Regions from separate parts of the Streptomyces sp. NPDC050549 genome, predicted to be linked through region 2. Evidence: riboswitches for the same ligand, from Rfam matches in the RefSeq annotation. Region 2 holds a riboswitch; the other holds the start of a gene.

What was found. Region 2 has a riboswitch for cyclic di-AMP ahead of AB0I51_RS16680 (M23 family metallopeptidase). Riboswitches for the same ligand answer to the same signal wherever they lie in the genome.
Region 1: another riboswitch for cyclic di-AMP. It lies ahead of AB0I51_RS45670 (M23 family metallopeptidase); the one in region 2 lies ahead of AB0I51_RS16680 (M23 family metallopeptidase).

Annotation. Positions count from the first base shown of each region.
Region 1 covers NZ_JBFAJD010000067.1:8,233-12,835, forward strand. The annotation lists gene AB0I51_RS45660 (pitrilysin family protein) at 1-1,016, shown strand, start outside; gene AB0I51_RS45665 (pitrilysin family protein) at 1,013-2,401, shown strand; cyclic di-AMP (ydaO/yuaA leader) riboswitch at 2,602-2,765, shown strand; gene AB0I51_RS45670 (M23 family metallopeptidase) at 2,779-3,534, shown strand; gene AB0I51_RS45675 (GntR family transcriptional regulator) at 3,722-4,417, shown strand; gene AB0I51_RS45680 (HPr family phosphocarrier protein) at 4,579-4,603, opposite strand, start outside.
Region 2 covers NZ_JBFAJD010000010.1:20,440-25,042, forward strand. The annotation lists gene AB0I51_RS16670 (PrsW family glutamic-type intramembrane protease) at 1-264, shown strand, start outside; partial or broken gene AB0I51_RS16675 (aldo/keto reductase) at 271-1,251, opposite strand; gene AB0I51_RS16680 (M23 family metallopeptidase) at 1,317-2,324, opposite strand; cyclic di-AMP (ydaO/yuaA leader) riboswitch at 2,336-2,493, opposite strand; gene AB0I51_RS16685 (PP2C family protein-serine/threonine phosphatase) at 2,646-3,803, opposite strand; tRNA gene AB0I51_RS16690 (tRNA-Met) at 3,933-4,006, opposite strand; gene AB0I51_RS16695 (alginate lyase family protein) at 4,059-4,603, opposite strand, start outside.

The sequences.
Region 1 (4,603 bases), on a different contig from region 2:
CCGACCGCATGGGCTCCCTGCTCGCCGCTCTGGACGACGAGTCGATGGAGAACCAGCGGGACGTCGTCAAGAACGAGCGCCGCCAGCGCTACGACAACGTGCCCTACGGGACGGCCTTCGAGAAGCTGACCGCCCTCGCCTACCCGGAGGGCCACCCCTACCACCACACGCCCATCGGCTCGATGGCGGACCTGGACGCGGCCACCCTGGAGGACGCGCGCGCGTTCTTCCGCACCTACTACGCGCCCAACAACGCCGTGCTGTCCGTGGTCGGCGACATCGACCCCGAGCAGACGCTCGCCTGGATCGAGAAGTACTTCGGGTCCATCGCTGCGCACGACGGCAAGCCCACACCCCGTGACGGCTCACTGCCCGACACGATGGGCGGCGAACTGCGCGAGATCGTCGAGGAGGAGGTCCCGGCCCGCGCCCTGATGTGCGCCTACCGGCTCCCGGAGGACGGCACGCGCGCGTCCGACGCGGCCGACCTCGCCCTCACCATCCTCGGCGGCGGCGAGTCCTCGCTCCTCTACAACCGCCTCGTACGACGCGACCGTACGGCCGTCGCCGCCGGCTTCGGTCTGCTGCGGCTGGCCGGAGCACCCTCCCTGGGGTGGCTGGACGTCAAGACGTCCGGGGACGTCGAGGTGCCCGTCATCGAGGCCGCCATCGACGAGGAGCTCGCCCGGTTCGCCGCGGAGGGCCCCACGGCCGAGGAAATGGAGCGCGCCCAGGCCCAGTTGGAGCGCGAGTGGCTGGACCGGCTGGGCACGGTCGCGGGCCGCGCGGACGAACTGTGCCGGTACGCCGTCCTGTTCGGTGACCCGCAGCTCGCCCTGACCGCCGTACAGCGCGTCCTGGACGTGACGGCGGAGGAGGTCCAGGAGGTCGCCAAGGCGCGCCTGCGGCCCGACAACCGCGCGGTGCTCGTCTACGAGCCGATCGCGGACGAGGATGCCGACGACGAAGCAGCAGCGGCCGAGGCCGGCGACGAGAACGAGGAGGCGGCCAAGTGACCGAGCTCGCCACGATGGAATTCCACCCGCAGCCCCAGGCGGGCGAGGCCAGGCCGTGGGCCTTCCCGGCGCCCGAGCGCGCGACGCTCGGCAACGGCCTGACCGTGCTGCGCTGCCACCGCCCCGGCCAGCAGGTCGTCGCCGTCGAGGTGCTCCTCGACGCGCCCCTGGAGGCCGAACCGGCCGGTCTGGACGGTGTCGCCACGATCACCGCACGTGCCTTCTCCGAGGGCACCGACAAGCACTCCGCCGAGGAGTTCGCCGCCGAGCTGGAGCGCTCCGGCGCCACCCTCGACGCGCACGCCGACCACCCCGGCATCCGGCTGAGCCTGGAGGTCCCGGCCTCGCGCCTGGCCAAGGGTCTCGGCCTGCTGTCGGACGCCCTCAGGGCGCCCGCCTTCGCCGACAGCGAGGTCGAGCGGCTGGTCCGCAACCGCCTCGACGAGATCCCGCACGAGACGGCCAACCCGTCCCGCCGCGCGGCCAAGGAGCTCGCCAAGGAGCTGTTCCCGGCGAGCGCGCGCATGTCGCGCCCGCGCCAGGGGACCGAGGAGACCGTCCAGAAGATCGACTCCGGGGCCGTACGCGCCTTCTACGACCGGCATGTCCGCCCCGCGACCGCCACCGTCGTGGTCGTCGGTGACCTCACCGGCATCGACCTGGACGCGCTGCTGGCCGACACCCTTGGCTCATGGACCGGCCCCGCCGGCCAGCCGCGCCCCGTGCCGCCGGTGACCGCCGACGACACCGGGCGGGTCGTGATCGTGCACCGGCCCGGCGCCGTCCAGACGCAGCTGCTCATCGGCCGCGTCGGAGCCGACCGGCACGACCGCGTGTGGCCGGCCCAGGTGCTCGGCACGTACTGCCTCGGCGGCACCCTCACCTCCCGCCTGGACCGCGTCCTGCGCGAGGAGAAGGGCTACACCTACGGTGTGCGGGCGTTCGGCCAGGTGCTGCGCTCGGCACCGGACGGCACGGGCGCGTCGATGCTCGCCATCAGCGGCTCCGTGGACACCCCGAACACGGGTCCGGCCCTGGACGACCTGTGGACGGTGCTGCGCAAGCTCGCCGAGGGCGGACTCACCGACGCCGAGCGGGACATCGCCGTGCAGAACCTCGTCGGGGTGGCGCCGCTCAAGTACGAGACCGCCGCCGCCGTGGCGAGCACGCTGGCCGACCAGGTCGAGCAGCACCTGCCCGACGACTACCAGGCGACGCTGTACCAGCAGCTCGCCGCGACCGGCACCGTGGAGGCCACCGCGGCGGTCGTCAACGCCTTCCCGGTGGACCGTCTGGTGACGATCCTCGTCGGCGACGCGGAGCAGATCAAGGAGCCCGTCGAGGCCCTCGGCATCGGCGAAGTGACCGTCGTTCCGGCGGAGTAGACGCAGTAGCGGCACGCGCGTGGGGGAGCCCTGGTGACTGAAGCGTCACCAGGGCTCCCTATTGTCCGAATTGGGGGAGAGGTTGCCCGTCTGCCCTGTGGCATGCGCAACAAAACCCGTGATCCGTTTGGGGATTGAAAGTGGCCCCCCTTAGCGTCGGTCCGGCTGTCCGTCAGGCACCGCGCCGCACTCGCGGCACCGGACAGTCATCGCCGAGTCCCCGTACGGCGCGAGCCAGGGGAGCCGGGGACCCACATGAGTCCCTGGGGTGAATCGGACGCCCGCGCGCGTGGCGGGGGAGTCCGTAGGAGACCTTCCTGCTCCGAACCCGTCAGCTAACCCGGTAGGCGAGAAGGAAGGAAAGGACCAGCCACTTCATGGCGTTCACCCGCGCCACCGGGAAGCACCGTCGCCCGAGCCGGACCCACCGCACCACCGTTCGCGCCGCGAGTGTCGCGGCTCTCGCCACCTCCGGCGTCGTAGGCACCCTGGCCGCCGCCCCGGCGTTCGCCGCGGAGCCCGCCCCCGAACAGACCGGCCTCACGCCCGTCGTCGCCATCGGCGACTCCGTGGCCGAGAAGATCGACGCCCAGGCCGTCGCCCAGAGGCAGGCCGCCGCCGAGACGCTCGCCGAGGAGACCGCCCGCGCCAAGGCCGCCGCCCAGGCCGAGGCGGCCCGTGAGGCCCAGGCGCGCGCCGCCCGCGAGGCCGAGCGCAAGAGGCTCAACACCTTCGTCGCGCCGGTCGCCAACTCCTATGTGTCCACCGGTTACAAGACCGGCGGCTCCCTGTGGTCCTCCGGCGCCCACACGGGCATCGACTTCCACGCCTCGACCGGTACCAGCGTCCACGCGGTGGGCTCCGGAACCGTCGTCGAGGCCGGCTGGGGCGGCTCGTACGGCAACGAAGTCGTGATCAGGATGGCCGACGGCATGTACACCATGTACGGCCACCTGTCGTCCATCGGTGTCTCCGTCGGCCAGAAGGTCACCCCGGGCCAGCAGATCGGTCTCTCCGGGGCCACCGGCAACGTCACCGGACCGCACCTCCACTTCGAGGCCCGCACGACCGCCGAGTACGGCTCCGACGTCGACCCCGTCGCCTACCTCCGCAAGCACGGCGTCAACGTCTGACGAGGTACTACCGCACTTCCCGGAGCCCCGGCCCGCAGGCCGGGGCTTTCGGCGTTTCCGGACCCCTTCTGTCCAAAAAATATCCATGGATTCCGGTCCGCCATCGGAAATTCCCGCTGATTGCAATAGAGTCACGGAACACACGTCAATCGTCGACGTTTCACGGGGATTAAGGCGGAGGTCGGACATGCGTATTCCGGCGCACTCGGTATGCACGGCGATCCGGGACGACATCGTCGCCGGTGTCTACGAGCGCGGCGGCCGGCTCACGGAGGAACTCCTCGCGCGCCGGTACGGCGTCTCGCGCGTCCCCGTGCGGGAGGCCCTGCGCACGCTGGAGGCGGAGGGGTTCGTGGTGACCCGGCGGCACGCGGGCGCGTGCGTCGCGGAACCGACCGAGCAGGAGGCCGCCGACCTGCTGGAGATGCGGATGCTGCTGGAGCCGCTCGGCGCCTCGCGGGCCGCCCAGCGGCGCACCGAGGCCCACCTCAAGGTGCTCCGCGGCCTCGTCAGGCTGGGCCAGGAGCGCGCCAGGAGGGGCAACAGCGAGGATCTGCGCTCCTTGGGCAGCTGGTTCCACGAGACGCTGGCCCAGGCCTCCGGAAGCCCCGCCCTGACCTCGATGCTGACCCAGCTGCGGCACAAGATCGCCTGGATGTACGTGGTGGACGCGCCGGCCAACCCCGTGGAGTCCTGGGCGGAGCACGGGGCGATCGTGGACGCAGTGGCGCGCGGCGACGCCGAGCGCGCGCGGGCGATCACCGCCCTGCACACCGAGCGCGCGGGCACCGCGCACCGGCTGCGCTTTCCCGGCGGCGCGAACGGCACGGACCGTGTGAGGACTTCGCAACCTCCCGTAAACATGTCGGGTCTCCGGCATTAACACGGGCGCCGTATACAAAGAGAGCGTAATTCGCGGGGGATTATTTCTGCTGCCCGCAAATGGAATTGCGAAGGGCTCGCCCGGTAATTCGGACGAGCCCTTCGAGGTTGCGGCACATCGGTTTTGCGGCGAAAACACCGCAACCATCAATTGCGGGTTGTTCAGACGGTCTCGGGAAGTTCCTCG
Region 2 (4,603 bases):
GTGGCCCGCTACGAGGCCTGCGCGACTTCCCTGGCGTTCCTGCGCCACCGCGCCGCGCGGGGCCGCGCCGGCGCCGACTTCGCCGTACGGGAAAGGGAGTTGCTGCACGAGCTGTGGCAGCGGCGGGAGGTGGCGCGGCCCGCACTGGAGTACGCGGCGCGGCGGATCGCGCCGCCGGTGCCGGTGGTGGTGCCGCCGTGGCCGGTGTACGGGGTGTACGGGAACACGGCGCCGTATCCCGCGTACAACCCGTACCGGTTCTGACGACCCTCAGGCCGATGCCCGCGTCAGCTGCTCGATCTCGGCGTCCGTGAGGGCCAGTTCGGCCACGGAGAGCAGGTCGGGCAGCTGCTCCACGCTCCTGGCGGGGGCGATCGGTGCGGCGACCGTGGGCTGGGCGGCGAGCCAGGCCAGCGCGACCGTCGCGACGGAGGCGTCGTGGGCCTGTGCGACCTCGTCCAGGGCTGTCAGGACCTTCTGGCCGCGCTCGGGATTCGGGGTACTGCGCGGCGCGCCCGGACCGCGGGCTGTCCACGGCCGTACCGGGCCGGTACCTGCCGGTGAGGAAGCCGGCCGCGAGGGCGAAGTAGGGGAGGGCCGCCGGGCCGTTGCGCTCGGCCATGTCGCGCAGTTCGCCCTCATAGGTGTCGCGGGACACGAGGTTGCAGTGCGGCTGGATCGCGACATGGCGGGCCAGGCCCTCGCGGTCGGAGAAGTCGAGGGAGGCCTGGAGGCGCTCGGGCGTGATGTCGGAGGCGGCGATGTACCGCACCTTGCCGGCCTTCACCAGCTCGTCCAGCGCGCCGACGATCTCCTCGACCGGCACCTCGACCTTGTCGAAGTGGGTGTAAGTAGAGGTCGATGTGGTCGGTGTCCAGGCGGCGCAGGGAGGCGTCTGCGGCGGCCTTGATGTTCGCGGCGGGCAGTCCCGGGAAGTCGGGATGCCGGCTGACCTTGGTGGCGATGACGACGTCGGAGCGGTTGCCGCGGGCCTTGGTCCTCCCCCAGTCTCGACTTCGCTCGACCGGGGGACCCCCATCCGATGACGGTCTCGGACTCGCCGCCCTGGTTGCCCGGGGCGAACGCCGAGTAGGAGTCGGCGGTGTCGACGAAGTCGCCGCCCGCGGCGGCGTACGAGTCGAGCACGGCGAAGGAGGTCGCCTCGTCGGCGGTCCAGCCGAACACGTTGCCGCCGAGGTTCAGCGGAAAGATCTCCAGGTCGGACCGGCCCGGCTTGCGAAGGGAAGTCAGGCCCTACGCCAACAGCCGGACCGGAACCGGATATTCCAGCGGATGCCCCGGGGGTATCCGGGGTCTTACGGGTTGAGGCCCTTGCTGCGCAGCCAGGGCGCCGGGTCGCTGGCGGTGGCCGCGCCGTTGAGGTGGACCTCAAGGTGGAGGTGGGGTCCGGTCACGTTGCCGGTGGCGCCCACGCGGCCGATGACCTCGCCGGTGGAGACCTTCTGACCGACGCTGACGTTGATCGAGGACTGGTGGCAGAACCAGAGCTCGGTGCCGTCGTCGAGGGTGAGGATCGTGCGGTAGCCGTAGGCCCCGGCCCAGCCCGCCTCGGTGACCGTGCCGCTGTGGATGGCCTTGATCAGCGTGCCGGTGGGGGCGGCGAAGTCGAGTCCGGTGTGGTAGCCGGAGGACCACATGGAGCCGGCCTGGCCGAAGGTGCCGGTGATCGTGTACGAGCCGACCGGCAGCGTGTACTGCTTGGCGAGCGCGGCGAGCTTCGCGGTCTCGGCCTTCTTCTTGGCGGCGGCCTCCGCGGCCTTCTTCGCGTCGGCGGCCTTCTGCGCGGCGGCCTGCTCGGCCTTCGCGGCGGCGGCGTCGACCTGCTTGGCGACGGCGGCCTCGGCGGCGGCCTGGGACTTGCCGTCGACCTGGAGCTGCTGGAGCTCGGCCTGTTCCATGATCCGGTTGCGCAGCAGTTCGCCCGCGTCCGAGGTGCCCTTGGCGGTCTCGGTGGTGGTCACGCCGATGCTGCTGAGCGCGGTCGCGGAGCCCTTGGGAGTGCTGGAGGAGTCGTCCAGCAGATGGCCCACGGAGGGCAGGTCGGGCATGGAGATCGAGACGGGCGGCTTGCCGGTGTTGGCGCTGGCCATCCCGCCGGCGCTCACGGCGGCTATGACACCGACGCCCAGGACGGTGGAGCTGCGGGCGAATCCCCCGCCACCACGCTGCTTGGCGACACGGTGCTTGCCGCGGTTGGGAAGGACGGACTCCGCGCTGGGGTTCCACTCCTCCCAGGGGCCCTCGTCGGGGCGGAAACCGCCGTAGACGAACGGGGCTTCTGGGGCAGCCTGGTTGGACGCCACGTGGGCGTGCTCCTTTCCTTCCTTCTCGCCTACCGGGTTAGCTGACGGGTTCGGAGCAGGAAGGTCTCCTACGCGCGTCAACCTGCCGTGTTCCCACGGCTGTTGACGAGCGATTCACCCCAAGGTGGTGGTTCCCCGGTTCCCTTGCGGAATTCGGCGCGTGCGCACGGAGCTGTCTCTTGTGACGGCTGGGACGACCGTGCTGCGTTATCGAACGTTAATAGACACGGGCGCCCGTTTCCAAGCCCGTTCGCTTGATCATTAACCTTTCCTTGCTGGACGAAGAGCCCATGACCGGCGAAAAACGGGTGAGTTGACCGGTCATGGACGGCGTACGGCGATCATCGCCATGTCGTCCGTCATCCCGCCCCCGGCATAGCGGCGCACCTCCTTGGCGAGGATGCCGAGCAGCGCCTCGGGGCTGCGGAAGGTCCGCCCGGCCAGCCGCTCCCGGGGGTCGTAGAACACGCCGTGGCAGTCGCGGGCCTCGGACAGGCCGTCGGTGTACAGGAGCAGCGTGGCGCCGCCGGGGAACGCGAACTCCTCGGCCCGGTCGGGCCAGAACCCCAACTCGCCCATCCCCAGGGGCAGTGCGGGCTCCTTGACGAGCAGGGTGTCCACGGCGCCGTCCGGGTACAGGAGCAGTGGCGGCGGGTGGCCCCGGTCGACGATCCGTAGGACGCCGTCGCCGTGCGGGAGTTCGGCGAGGACGGCCGTGGTGAACCCCTCGAAGGCGTCGAGCCCGTCCCGCCGGGTGCCCTCCCGCGCCAGCGCCCGCTCCAGCCGCTGCGCGACCGCCTCCAGGGTGGTCTCCTGCTCGGCGGCCTCCCGGAACGCGCCGATCACCACGGCCACGGCCGCGACCGCGCCCATGCCCTTCCCGCGTACGTCGCCCACGACCAGCCGTACGCCGTACGGGGTGTCCTGCACCGCGTACAGGTCGCCGCCGATGAACGCGCCCTCCTGCGCCGCCTCGTAGCGCGCGGCGATCTCGAACCCGCCGATCCGCTCGGCCGGTTCGGGCAGTACGGCGCGCTGGGCGGCCTCTGCGATCTCGCGCACGGAGGCGAGCTGTTCGCTGCTGCGGCGGACGAGGGTGTTGATGAGGACGGCCAGGACGGCGACCGTGGCCACGGTGGCCACCTCGGTGACCGCGTCGATGCGCAGGACGATGCCGAGTCTGACGTGGACGACGAGAACGAGGGCGAGCGAGGCCAGACCGGTGAGGACGGTGTCGCGCCGGGAGTAGAGCGGGGCGGCGACGAGCGGGGCGGCGGTGAAGAACGGGGCCGCCGTGAAGTCCTGCGGGGTGAGGTAGTCGTAGCAGGCCCCGACGATCAGCAGCAGCGCGGGCAGCCGGCGGACGAGGGCCAGGACGCGGGCGGTCCGCCGTCCCTCGTCGGGGCCGAGGCCGGGGTCGGGCACGGGATCGCCGGGCAGACGCCCGCCGGCTCGCACATACGGACCCTCCTCCTCCACGTGTCCAGTCTTTCCTGGCCGGGGGCGGGCGGCGAGCGGGGTGGGCCGACCGGGGCGGGAAAAAGCCAAGGGCCGGAGAAACACCAAGGGCCGGAATCCATGTTCTGGATTCCGGCCCTTGGCCTTGAGTAGCGGGGACAGGATTTGAACCTGCGACCTCTGGGTTATGAGCCCAGCGAGCTACCGAGCTGCTCCACCCCGCGCCGTTGTGTTCCCAACTATACGCCATCCGCGGGGTCCGATGTCACACACGTTTCAGTCGGCGGGGTTATCGGCGTGCGTGAGGGTCTCCCAGGAGACGAAGAGGTCGTCGCTGCCGGCCGGCCGGGTGGTCTCGGCGAGCTTGTGCGCGGCGGGCACCTTCATGCCGAGCCGGTTCTCCAGGTGGTTGAGCGGAACCTCCAGGTCAGGGCCCATGTTCCGGTCGACCCTGCCGCCGCACAGCCAGGCCGGCGCGGCCTCGCCCAGCTGGTAGCGGGCGTGGAAGTCGAGGGCGGCGGAGAGCCGGTCCTTGACGTCCCTGTAGAGGTCGACGCCCTGGTGCCAGGCGGTCTCGGCGATGTGCCCCGTGGCGGCGAGGGAGTACCCGACGTGCTTGAAGTTGCGGCAGGTCTCCTGGGCGATGCCGTCCTTGAAGGTGGTCTGCTTGAACCAGTACGTCGTGAGCTTCTGCGGGGTGGTGACGGTGGAGCGGGCCGGGGTGAGCGGCACCTTGCCGTCCTTCTCCAGGTAGAAGTAGGCGGGCACGCGGTCGCGGAAGCGGGCGACGGCCGCGTCGAAGGCCTTGTGGTCGTCGAGGA